3 regions of the Buttiauxella sp. JUb87 genome follow, and region 3 is predicted to be linked to each of the others. Evidence: predicted binding sites of a transcription regulator. Region 3 holds the regulator's gene; each other region holds the start of a gene.

Region 1 (4,289 bases), on a different contig from region 3:
CCATTCTGACGACGAGCTTCCTCTTCAGCCATTCGCTGTGAAGGCAACTTAATTCCGTATGAAGCAAGCTCACGGCGAGTAGGAACACGCACACGATTTGGCCGAGGTAATTGCGGGCCAATACCTTCTTTGGTTTGTGGACGAGGCGCGTCACTGGCGATGCTAAATACCGGGCTGAAGGCCGCAGCGACGCCGACCACTTTTGCCACATCCTTTACATCCTGTGGAACAGAGGCACCAGGGGTTGGCACCGCGGGTGACGTATCGAAGCCACCTTGCGGAATTGTCGGAGTACTGCTTTGAGGCATTTGAACAGGCGTTGTCTGCGCAAACGCAGGGTTTTGATCATAACCATATGGGTCAGGCTTAGGTTCATTAACTGGCTGATACCAGGCAGCCAGTTGTTCACGCTCACGCGCGCGTCGCTCTTCGATTTCTTCAAAATGGTAAAGCGGCGGGCGGGCTGCCGGTTTTATTTCTTCAACAGGCTCTGGCTGGGCGACAGGCTCTACCGGAGATGGTTCAAAATAAGCAGGTTCCGCATGCGGAGGTTCAACAGCAGGTGGCTCACTAACAGGTTCTGCCCAATGACTGGCTTCCTGTTGCGGAACGTTCTGGTCCGCAGCGTACGGCGAAGTGTAATTCTCTGGTGCAGGCGCAATCACCGGTTCTGGTGTCACTGTGGTTGGAGCAGGCTCCCAGGCTATTGCAGGCGAAAACTCAACTTCTGGAGCTGGGGCCGTAACCGGTGGCACGGTTGCCGTTGGCATAACTGGAGCCGCATATGCCGTATTAGCCATCGCCGCGGCGGCTGTAGCAGCCACAGGCGCAACAATTGACTGGCCGTGTAGAAGCGGATCGTACTCTTCGCTTTCCGGCAGTGTGGCTTTGTTACCAGAAAACAGGACGTCATCTTCCGGAAGCGTCGCTTTGTTATTTGAGAACAAAACGTCATCGTCAGCGTCGTCCATACGCTTACCAGAAAACAGCGCAGAATCTGTTTTACGTGCGTTTGGATTGGCAAATTTTTCAGAGATACGCTGTTTACGGGCTAATGCGCCACGCAAAATACGCGCACGACGAGACTCACGCTTTTCAACATCTGGCGCATGCTCTTCGTCGTGTTTTTCATCTTCATAGTCGTAGTCATCATCCTGCCAGGTGTTATCCCGACGAGTACGATTACTGGCAAAAGTGAGCACGCTCAGGGTCGCGCTACCAATTTTTTCAGCAATGCTGACCCAGGACCAACCGGTAAACAGCGTTAACCCTGCCGCCCATACACACAACAACGCAATAGTGCCGCCGCTGCTGTTGAGAAGGGGCATCATTGCAGTGCTGAGCAAACTACCGATAACCCCGCCCGAGGCGAAATACCAGATGTCATCGGCGTTAATTGCCGCAAGGCCGCAAGCGGTGAGCACCATCGCCAGTACACCAATCAGGCGCATAGAAACGGCGAAATAATCGATGAACTCTTCGCTATCTCTGTTGCGGAAAGTGAACCAACACGCACCGATAATGATGACCGGAATGGTGTAGGCCATTACGCCAAAGATGAACAGCAAAGTGTCAGCCATCCACGCCCCCGGCATTCCACCTAAATTATGAATAGGTTCGTGCCATGCGGTTTGTGACCAACTAGGATCGGAAGGATTGAAACTAAGCAACGCCGCCATCAAATAGACGGCAAAAATGGCAACAAGGAGCAGTAACGCCTCTAATGCCCGACGCCCGCTGCTGAGTTTCCTCAATGTAACTTCTTTTTCTTCGGTGTATTCCTGGCTCAAGTAAGACTCTCCAGGTCCTTAATAAATATGGAGAGCAACAGTGCCGGGCATTCCCGGCACTGTTGCTGTATGAATTACCAGGAGTGTAACCAAAATACGCAGATTTTGCACCTGGCCCGTGTTAACGGGTCTTAATAACCAGACGATTACTCTGTTTGACCTCTTCCATGACTACATAGGTACGGGTATCGTTCACACCTGGCAGTCGTAACAAGGTTTCGCCTAGTAATTTGCGGTACGCAGACATATCCGGCACACGGGTTTTCAACAAATAGTCAAAATCACCGGATACCAAATGACACTCTTGAATTTCTTCAAGTTTTTGAACTGCGGCATTAAATTGCTCAAACACATCCGGGGCGCCACGATTCAGAGTAATCTCAACAAAAACCAGAAGTGATGCATCCAGATAATGCGGGTTCAGCAGAGCGGTATAGCCCTGGATGAAACCCTGTCGTTCCAGACGACGCACGCGCTCAAGGCACGGAGTCGGTGAAAGCCCTACTCGTTTAGAAAGCTCGACGTTAGAAATACGCCCATCCTTCTGTAGTTCATTAAGGATGTTACGATCGATGCGGTCGAGATCTTTGCCAGGGCGCTTCTTGCTATCTACCATTATTATAGTCTCTCTGTGTTCCTTCCTTCACCTGCCATAACCCTGGTAACGTCACTGTTCCGGGAGTACGTGAGAAGACCGGTGCCCAACGGCTGCTAGCGACATCACTCATGGCGTCTGTCCACGCCATGAGTAGATTTCAATAACCCGGTAAATTTGCATCAGGTATGCGTGAATATTTCAAAACGCCACACCAAATGTTTTTCTTCCTCGAATGTTTTCGCAAATGCTTAGCGGATTGTCAAAGCAAAACATCTAAAATTAGTGGAACGTGCCATATATCTGGGCTACTTGACGATTATTCATCACTTTAGCAACCTGAGTATTTAGCCTGTTTAGGTGGATTTTTATGCGCTTTCGCGATATTCACCGCGGCTGATTGAACACAGCTATTGCACATATAGTTAACATAATCGCCAACACCAACCGTTCACCCTTTTTTTAACCCGCCAAATTCCCTACAATCCCTCGATTGTCTGCCAACGAACAATGAGGATCTCATGGGCACCGCTAAACACAGTAAATTGCTAATTCTTGGCTCCGGCCCTGCGGGCTACACCGCAGCAGTCTACGCGGCTCGCGCCAACCTCAAGCCCGTTTTGATTACCGGGATGGAAAAAGGTGGTCAGTTGACCACGACCACCGAAGTTGAGAACTGGCCGGGTGATCCTAACGACCTGACAGGCCCTGCGTTAATGGAGCGCATGCACGAACACGCAACCAAGTTCGAAACAGAGATCCTGTTCGACCACATCTCTAAAGTGGATCTGCAAAACCGTCCATTCCGTCTGACGGGTGACAGCGGCGAATATACTTGCGATGCGTTGATCATCGCGACCGGAGCTTCTGCCCGATACCTGGGTCTGCCTTCTGAGGAAGCGTTTAAAGGTCGTGGCGTTTCAGCCTGCGCAACGTGTGATGGCTTCTTCTATCGCAATCAAAAAGTTGCGGTAATTGGTGGCGGTAACACCGCTGTTGAAGAAGCGCTTTATCTGGCAAATATTGCCTCAGAAGTGCATCTGATTCACCGCCGTGACAGCTTCCGAGCCGAAAAAATCCTCATCAACCGTCTGATGGAAAAGGTGAAGAACGGCAACATCGTGCTGCACACCAACCGGACTTTAGATGAAGTTACTGGTGATCAAATGGGTGTCAGTGGTCTGCGTCTGCGTGACGTTCACAACACCGATACCACTGAAGAGTTAGAAGTTGCAGGTTTGTTCGTGGCGATCGGACATAGTCCGAATACGTCAATCTTTGCCGATCAGCTCGAACTGGAAAATGGCTACATCAAAGTGCAGTCTGGTATTCACGGTAATGCCACACAAACCAGCATTCCTGGTGTGTTCGCGGCAGGCGACGTAATGGACCATATCTACCGTCAGGCGATTACCTCTGCGGGCACCGGTTGTATGGCTGCACTGGATGCCGAACGCTACCTGGACGGACTTGCCGAACAGAATAAGTAACTCTCCCCGCCTTAACCGGCAGTTTGAAGATACGTAAAGGCGACTGAATAGGTCGCCTTTCTTTCGCCTGCGTTGTAACATTGCCCGCAAATTTTGCCTGATAATTAATTAGCTACCTGCACTGGCATCCATGAATAAAACCCGTCAACAAGAACTTAGCCGCTGGCTAAAAAAACAAAGCATTATCTCTCGCCGCTGGTTGGGGCTTTCCCGTTTTTTAGGGCTGGTCAGTGGGTTATTGATTGTTGCTCAAGCCTGGCTGCTTGCCCGGATGCTGCAACACATGATCATGGAAAACATTCCCCGGGAAGCTCTGCTGTTGCTTTTCGTTATCCTGATACTGATTTTTGTATTGCGCGCCTGGGTCGTGTGGCTACGTGAAAAAGTCGGTTTTTACGCTGGGTTGCACATTCG
Region 2 (4,289 bases), on a different contig from region 3:
CGTTTCGCCAACCAGACGGGAGAACTTAGCGGTTAAATCACCGGTGCCTCCAGCTAAATCCAGTACGCGCTGACCACGGCGAACACCACTGCAATCAATGGTAAAACGCTTCCAGATACGATGGATGCCGAATGACATCAGGTCATTCATCACGTCGTATTTTGCGGCCACAGAGTGGAACACATGGGCCACCATATCGGCCTTTTGTTCCTTTGCTACTGTGCGGAAGCCAAAGTGTGTTGTTTCCTGGGATTCTTCAACCATCTCAATGCCTGCTTGTCCAAAAAAATGTTCGTGAAGTGTAACAGAATGAGCCCTAAAGCCCTATGCTTCAAGCTGCAGGGGTGTTGGCTGCACTCACAAACCCCAGTCACTTACTTTAGTAAGCTCCTGGGGATTTGTTCCTTTGCCGCCTACCTGCAACTCGAGTTATTCTCGCTACAAACTGTTTTCCATATTCTTCTCTTCGTCGTTTTCATGCTCATGGCGCTCGATATTATCGCCTTCTTCAAGTCTGGCCTGTTCGACTAAATCAGGATTAATCTCACGTTTAACCTCAACGCCCAGACCGCGAAATGCGTCGGCCTGGATGAGGATATTTCCACGGCCTGATGAGAGTTTTTTCATCGCCTGCCGATAGTTATCCTGGGCTTTATCCAGGCTTTGGCCTATCGCAGACATATCATCAACAAAGAGGCGCATTTTGTCATACAGGCGACTGGCGCGTTCGGCAATTTGTTGCGCATTACGGCTTTGGTGTTCATAACGCCACAAATTGGCAACGGTTCGTAGCGCCACCAGCAAGGTCGTCGGGCTGACCAGCATGATGTTGTTTTTGAGCGCTTCACTGATGAGTTCAGGCTGGCGGTCAATTGCCAGTAAAAACGCAGGTTCGACAGGAATGAACATCAATACATAATCCAGCGAACGCAACCCCGGCAACTGCTGATAATCTTTACGGCCCAACATGCGAATATGGTTACGCATGGCGGCAATATGTTCGTTGAGGGCGCTTTCACGGGTCAGTTCATCGTCACCGTTGTAATAACGTTCGTAGGCCACTAACGTCATCTTGGCGTCGATCACCACATCTTTACCCTGTGGCAAACGCACGATCACATCAGGCTGCATACGGCTGTTATTTTCGAGCTGAATATTCACCTGTGTTTCGTATTCATAACCTTCGCGTAAACCTGACGCCTCCAACACCCGCGTCAAGATCACTTCGCCCCAATTGCCCTGAGTTTTGTTATCCCCTTTCAGGGCTTTGGTGAGATTCAGTGCCTCTTGCGCCATTTGGGCATTCAGCTGTTGCAGGCTGCGGATTTCATGGGTCAGCGTGTGGCGTTCACGAGCCTCCTGGCCAAAGCTTTCCTGAACCTGGCGGCGGAAACCATCCAGTTGCTCACGCAGCGGCGACAGTAATCCGTTCAAACTCTGGCGGTTTTGTTCTTCAACTTTGCGGCCACTTTGCTCAAAAATACGGTTAGCGAGGTTTTCAAACTGTTCGCTGAGGCGCTGCTCGCTGTTGAGCATCTGGCGATGTTTGTCATCGGCATTCAGGCGGGTTTGTTCCAGCAATGTGGAGAGTTCGCGAATATCAGCTTCTTGCGCACTGTTGATTTCGAGCTGGGTGCGTAGCTCGCGATTAAGCTGCTCACACTCCGCTTTCCAGTGCTGATTTTGCTGCAACTCTTGCCGGGCCGCAGTCAGTTCGCCGTAGATTTCTCGTTGTTCTTCATGCAGTGCGGATTGCCGCCCGGCAGCCCGCAAACTTGCCAGCAACCAACCCGTCAAAACCCCCACCAGCGTAACGCCGATGCCGAATAAAATAGAAAGATCCACAGTCACTCCTACAAGCCATGCCAAACCCCAGCAAAATAAAATTCTGCTGTATAAATGTCCAGATGAAAAGGGATTTCCTGCGAGGTGTTACGCAAAGCGTAAAAATTAAGCCGGCTTGCACCGGCTTTGGGGAAACTAGATTAAGCGGCGAGCCGCTTCCACGACGATTTTCACCGCATGGCTTTCGGTTTTCTTCATGGTCTCAGCGTTCGGGATCTCTTGCTGAGTACGGTTTACAATCACACCAGCAACCATACCCGCACGCAAGCCCTGGCTTGCACACATGGTCAGAAGGGTCGCAGATTCCATCTCGTAGTTCATCACGCCCATCTGCTGCCATTCTTCCATGGAGCCTTTGTAGCGGTTAACAACGCGGCCTGAGAAGGTGTCGTAGCGTTCCTGACCCGGGTAGAAGGTATCAGAAGATGCCGTCACGCCAATGTGCGTGGTCGCGCCGATAGATTTCGCGGCTTCAACCAGTGCGGTGGTACAAGCAAAATCTGCAACTGCCGGGAATTCCATTGGTGCAAAGTGCAGGCTGGCACCGTCAAGGCGCACAGACGCGGTGGTCACCAGAACATCACCAACATTAATATGCGGCTGAATAGCGCCTGTCGTCCCGATACGCAGGAAGGTACGAATACCCAGTTGTGCCAGTTCTTCCACAGCGATTGAAGTAGACGGGCCGCCGATACCGGTAGAGCACACGATAACTGGCTTGCCGTCTAATTCCGCACGCCAGGTAGTAAATTCACGGTGGGCAGCCAGTTTGACCGGCTTGTCCATCAGCACAGCGATTTTTTCAACTCGCTCAGGATCGCCCGGGACGATGGCAAGTGTTGCCCCCTGCAGATCACTTTTGGTTAGGCCGAGGTGAAAAACATCAGACTTGGACATAACAGAACTCCTGCGTTGAATAGATTGGCTTGCGCCTCAAGAAGGTACTTTACAGAACCCCTGCAAAAAATTTCGTGACGCATTTCACTTTGAATGAAACAAATTACATCAATTTCATATTTTTTGGTGACACCTGTCACATTTAAGCGTGCTACCTGTTCCTTTTTCAGACAGCGAAAACATTTTAGTCTGGAGATTAGCCTAAATAAATCCTGGCTATAGTTATCGCACTGCGCTAATCAAAAAGGAGAATGCTAATGAAAGAAGAACAAGCCACAGGTCATTTGCCGGGCGGGAATTTTGCGCCAGCGACCTCCCCACCTGCTTCAACAGTACTGCATACCCCAGATGACGCAATTCAGGCCGGGGAAACCTCGATTCCCACCCGGGGCGAGAATATGCCCGCTTATCACGCCCGCCCAAAAGACGCGGCAAGTTCTTTGCCTATCGTAATTGTGGTGCAGGAAATTTTCGGTGTGCATGAACATATTCGCGACATTTGCCGCCGTCTGGCGCTGGAAGGGTATCTCGCCATCGCGCCAGAGCTTTATTTCCGTCAGGGCGATCCTAATGAGTATGCCGACATTCCAACTTTATTCAGCGGGCTGGTATCCAAAGTACCTGATGCACAAGTGCTGGCCGACCTCGATCATGTCGCCAATTGGGCGGCTCGTAACGGCGGTGATGCTCATCGCCTGATGATGACTGGCTTTTGCTGGGGCGGACGGATTACCTGGCTGTACGCCGCGCATAATCCTCAATTAAAAGCAGCGGTAGCGTGGTACGGCAAGCTGGTCGGCGAAAAGTCGTTAAATTCACCGCATTACCCTGTAGACGTTGCCATTAATTTGAACGCGCCGGTTTTGGGATTGTATGGCGCAGAAGATACCAGTATTCCGCCTGAAACTGTGGAGACCATGCGTCATGCGCTGCGCGCCGCAAATGCCAACGCAGAAATCATTGTTTACCCGGAAGCGGGCCATGCGTTCAATGCTGACTACCGCCCGAGCTATCATGAAGAGTCCGCAAAAGATGGCTGGCAACGCATGTTGCAGTGGTTCGTACGCTATGGTGCGAAGAAGTAACGAATACGACCCTGGCCATGGTCAGGGTATTAACCAAAGGAGGGATGAAGGAAATAGCGTAAATGAGATAAACAACATGTCACTCTGATTAGAATAATAAATAGAAAACTACATTCCCGCCATGACAATACATACCATCCACCAATGAATTATCACTTAATTATATAAATATTTCATTGTTGATAATTCATTTATAAAAATGTTGCATCTCAATATTATCGGGAACAAAATAAAAACATTAAAGTTTGTGGGTGGCATTGCAATTTTGTTAAGTGCACCAATAGTTCTTACAACATTTTTTATTATTGCAATAGGTATCGGTCTAAATGTAGGGTTAAATACGTTAGATAACGAAATGGGTTTATCTGCCAGCCTAAAAGAAAAATTTCGCATTGCACTCGAACAAGAACAGCGAATAAAGGAATGGAATAGCCAACATACGTCGCTATTTTTCAATCTATT
Region 3 (4,289 bases):
AACTGGCTGCCCAGTCAGGATTTGCTCTACACCACAATGTCATTGAGGCGCATGGTTTATGCAGCGCGTGTGCGGAAGTTGAAGCCTGTAGCCACCCGGAAGAATGCGGGCATGACCACACCATTCAGAGTAAGAAGAAGTCACGCTAGCCTGAACCCGAAATAATTCGAGTTGCATTGAAGCGGTAAGTGAATGCAGCCAAAAGATGTAGCTTGAAGTATGGAGGGGATCGGTACATCCATGTACCAGGGCAGGTTAGCCTATGAGAGTTAACACATCTGAGGGATGAGATTACCAGCGGTAATCGTTACGTTTTTCCCAATCAACGACTTCGTTCTCTGCCTGATCTTTCGCATATCCATAGCGTTCCTGAATTTTACCGACAAGCTGATCGCGTTTCCCTTCGATGACGGTCATGTCATCGTCTGTCAGTTTGCCCCATTTCTCTTTTACTGTGCCTTTGAACTGTTTCCAGTTACCGCCGATTTCGTCTTTATTCATAATAATATCCTCATCGTTCGGTTAAGAACTGCTAATAGTTAACAACGCCCAGGTGCTGCCGTTTGGCTGACACTCACTATCTGCTGGACGTGGAAATAATTGTAGTCAAGGATATGGCAGTGAGGGGAAAACTAAGAACATTGAACCACAGAAGTAACAGAAATGATGCTGACTTGCCCCAAAATCAGGTGGCAAATCAGCATACTGGAGTGCGATTAAAAGCGCGTCAGAAGTTGTAACTAACTATGAGTTGTAACTAACTATGAGTTGTAACTAACTATGAGCTGTAACTAATCAGGAGTTCCAGCCGGAAACCAGCTGTTATCCCGCCAATGGCGACGCCAAATCCATCCCAAAGACAGTCCGCGCAAAGCCAGGAACACAGCCACGGATAACCACAGACCATGATTTCCCAGATAAGGCACGGTGAGCAACGTCAGCCCAAATCCCAATGCCGCAACCGCCATGCTGTTGCGCATTTCCGTACCTCGCGTTGCGCCAATAAACATGCCGTCCAGCAAATAACACCAGACACCAACAACGGGCAAAACAATCTGCCAGTGCAAGTAGCGGTCTGCCTGTAGCTGCAATTCCGGGATAGAGGTAAGAAGCGAAACAATGTGCTCACCAAACAGCGCATACACAGCGGCGAACATAAGAGCGACTAAGCCCGCCTGGCGACATGCAGCGCCCCATACTTCGAGCAATTGACCACGGTTTTTAGCGCCAAACGCCTGCCCGGAATGGGCTTCAACGGCATAGGCGAACCCATCGAGCGCATAGGCGGTGAAGGTTAATAGCGTCATCAACACGGCGTTAACCGCGACGATTTCGCTACCTAACCGCGCACCAAAGATAGTGACTGAGGCGAAACAGACCTGTAGCAACAGCGAGCGCAGCATGATGTCGCGATTGAGTGCCAGCAGACGCCGCACATTCCCGCGCCAGGACTCTTTGAGCATCTCAAAGCTGATTCCGCGCAAACCCATGACCTTTTTCACCATCAGCAAACCAATGATAAACGTCGCATATTCTGCGGTGACGGTGGCGAGTGCCGCGCCCTGAACATCCATGTGTAGCCCCATAACCAGCCACACATCCAGCACGATATTCAGTACGTTTCCGACAACCAGCAAGATAACTGGCGCACGCGCATACTGAACGCCTAACAACCAGCCCAACAAGACCAGGTTGGCAAGCGAGGCTGGCGCACTAAGCCAACGTATTTCAAGGAATCGCCGGGCCTGCAACAAAACATCTTCATTGCCGCCGACGATATGCAAGGCCAGGGATATCAGCGGTTCACGCAGTAAGACGATCGCCACCCCTGCTCCTAACGCCAATAGCAAGGGCTGAACCAGTGCACGCGCTAAAGCAGAGGGATTATTGGCACCAAATGCCTGGGCAGTTAAACCGGTGGTGCTCATGCGCAAAAACAGCAACAGCATAAATAAGAAGCTGGTTGCCGTCGCACCAATAGCGACACCGCCAAGATAAACAGGGCTATCCAAATGACCAATTACCGCGGTATCAACAAGGCCCAGTAAAGGCACGGTGATGTTGGAAAAAATCATGGGTAAGGCGAGGCGCCAGAGAGCTCTGTCAGCCGTCGAGAAAAATCGCATGGCCAATCCAGGAAGAGATAAGAGAATTAAGACGATGATGCGCATTAAAGCGCATCATCTGGAGAAGTTTACAGCCAGTCGCCGTTGCGAATTACCCCAACCGCCAACCCTTCAATAGAGAAGTTATGTTCGCGCAGGTCAACCACAATAGGTTCAAATTCGCTATTTTCAGGCAGAAGATGAACGGTATTACCCTGCTGCTTTAAGCGCTTAACAGTCACTTCGTCGTCAATACGCGCCACCACAACCTGGCCGTTACGCACATCCTGAGTTTTATGAACTGCAAGCAGGTCGCCGTCCATAATACCGATGTCTTTCATAGACATCCCGCTAACGCGCAACAGGAAATCGGCATTTGGTTTAAACAGTGATGGGTCAACCTGGTAATGGCCTTCGATGTGCTGTTGTGCAAGGAGTGGTTCCCCCGCAGCAACACGCCCAACCAGCGGAATACCGGTAACTTCTTCCACCAGCAAGCGGATACCGCGCGACGCACCAGAGATAATCTCAATGACGCCTTTACGGGCAAGTGCTTTCAGGTGCTCTTCAGCGGCGTTCGGAGAACGGAACCCCAGACGTTGAGCAATCTCGGCACGAGTCGGTGGCATGCCGGTCTGGCTGATATGATCCCGAATAAGATCAAACACCTCTTGCTGCCTGGTAGTTAACGCTTTCATTCCGCCCCCTGGGTGTTTATACAGTTATGCTGTGAGTATATACAGTCAAAGGCGATTTTGGAACCACAAATTGAGCAAAAAACCAGGGACTTAACTATTCTGGAAAGATCATCGCAAATGCGGCCAAAGCAGTGTGACCCAGGTAATAACTGCGAGGATAATGGCGATTAATACGGCAGCAGACCCCATGTCCTTGGCCCGTCCTGAAAGCTCGTGGTAATCGGTACCAACACGGTCAACAAGCGCCTCGATAGCGCTATTGAGAATTTCGACAATCATGACCAGCACAACAGAACCAATCAGTAAAATACGGGTGATAGGGTCAACATCTAACCAGCAGGCGATGGCGATGGCGATGAGCGCGCTAACCCCTTCCTGGCGGAAAGCCGCTTCGTTAATCCAGGCTGCTTTGAGCCCTTTCCATGAGTAGCCTGCGGCTTTGATGATACGGGTAAGTCCAGTGGTACTGCTCGCCATTTTGGGAAACCTTTTCAAATTATTTGGGTCAATGCTTATCTATATTGCAACGCCACAGAAATCTGAGCCAGATTCTGATATTCTTGCGGCGAATTTGCATCATTAACCTGAGGCTTTACATCGTTTATGTCAGGCTGGCCAAGAATCTACTACAAATTACTTAATTTACCATTAGGCGTTCTGGTAAAGAGCAAGTCCATTCCGGCAGATCCACAAGCCGAACTGGGCTTAGATCCCACACGCCCGATTATGTATGTCCTGCCGTATAACTCCAAGGCGGACTTATTAACGCTGCGCGCACAATGTCTCGCGCATAACTTGCCCGACCCTCTCGAGCCGTTAGAAATCGACGGTGCGGTATTGCCGCGCTATGTCTTTATCCATGGCGGCCCGCGTGTTTTCACTTATTACACGCCAAAAGAAGAGTCGATCAAACTGTTCCACGATTACCTCGACTTACACCGCAGCAATCCAAATCTGGATGTGCAGATGGTGCCAGTATCGGTGATGTTTGGCCGCTCCCCTGGGCGCGAAAAAGGCGAAGTGAATCCGCCATTAAAGATGCTGAACGGCGTCCAGAAATTTTTCGCTGTTTCCTGGCTTGGGCGCGACAGCTTTGTGCGTTTCTCCGCTCCGGTTTCGCTGCGCCAGATGGCAACCGACCACGGTACAGACAAAAAAATCGCCCAAAAACTGGCTCGCGTAGCGCGTATGCACTTTGCTCGCCAGCGTTTAGCGACTGTCGGCCCGCGTCTGCCGGTACGCCAGGATCTGTTCAATAAGCTACTGGCCTCAAAAGCTATCGCTCGTGCAGTAGAAGATGAAGCGCGCAGCAAGAAAATCTCCCATGAAAAAGCCCAGCAGAATGCTGTTGCTTTGATGGAAGAGATTGCCGCTAACTTCTCGTATGAAGCCGTGCGTTTGACTGACCGCGTGTTAGGTCTGACGTGGAACCGTTTGTACCAGGGCATCAACGTTCATAACGCTGAACGCGTGCGCCAACTGGCTC

What was found. Region 3 encodes LexA, which represses DNA repair genes until DNA is damaged. Its sites were predicted from a motif close to TNCTGTATGTACATACAGNA; they were not measured.
Region 1: the regulator LexA is predicted to act here: its motif matches at 1,854-1,873, upstream of EC843_RS14995 (DNA translocase FtsK 4TM domain-containing protein).
Region 2: the regulator LexA is predicted to act here: its motif matches at 1,890-1,909, upstream of rmuC (DNA recombination protein RmuC).

The regions. Positions count from the first base shown of each region.
Region 1 is NZ_SNVY01000003.1:635,486-639,774, reverse strand. It holds gene EC843_RS14995 (DNA translocase FtsK 4TM domain-containing protein) at 1-1,790, opposite strand, end outside; gene lrp (leucine-responsive transcriptional regulator Lrp) at 1,912-2,406, opposite strand; gene trxB (thioredoxin-disulfide reductase) at 2,907-3,875, shown strand; gene cydD (cysteine/glutathione ABC transporter permease/ATP-binding protein CydD) at 4,006-4,289, shown strand, end outside.
Region 2 is NZ_SNVY01000014.1:17,152-21,440, forward strand. It holds gene ubiE (bifunctional demethylmenaquinone methyltransferase/2-methoxy-6-polyprenyl-1,4-benzoquinol methylase UbiE) at 1-264, opposite strand, end outside; gene rmuC (DNA recombination protein RmuC) at 439-1,845, opposite strand; gene udp (uridine phosphorylase) at 1,981-2,742, opposite strand; gene EC843_RS23365 (dienelactone hydrolase family protein) at 3,000-3,827, shown strand.
Region 3 is NZ_SNVY01000010.1:85,978-90,266, forward strand. It holds gene zur (zinc uptake transcriptional repressor Zur) at 1-149, shown strand, start outside; gene EC843_RS21620 (CsbD family protein) at 292-501, opposite strand; gene dinF (MATE family efflux transporter DinF) at 792-2,126, opposite strand; gene lexA (transcriptional repressor LexA) at 2,195-2,803, opposite strand; gene EC843_RS21635 (diacylglycerol kinase) at 2,912-3,280, opposite strand; gene plsB (glycerol-3-phosphate 1-O-acyltransferase PlsB) at 3,407-4,289, shown strand, end outside.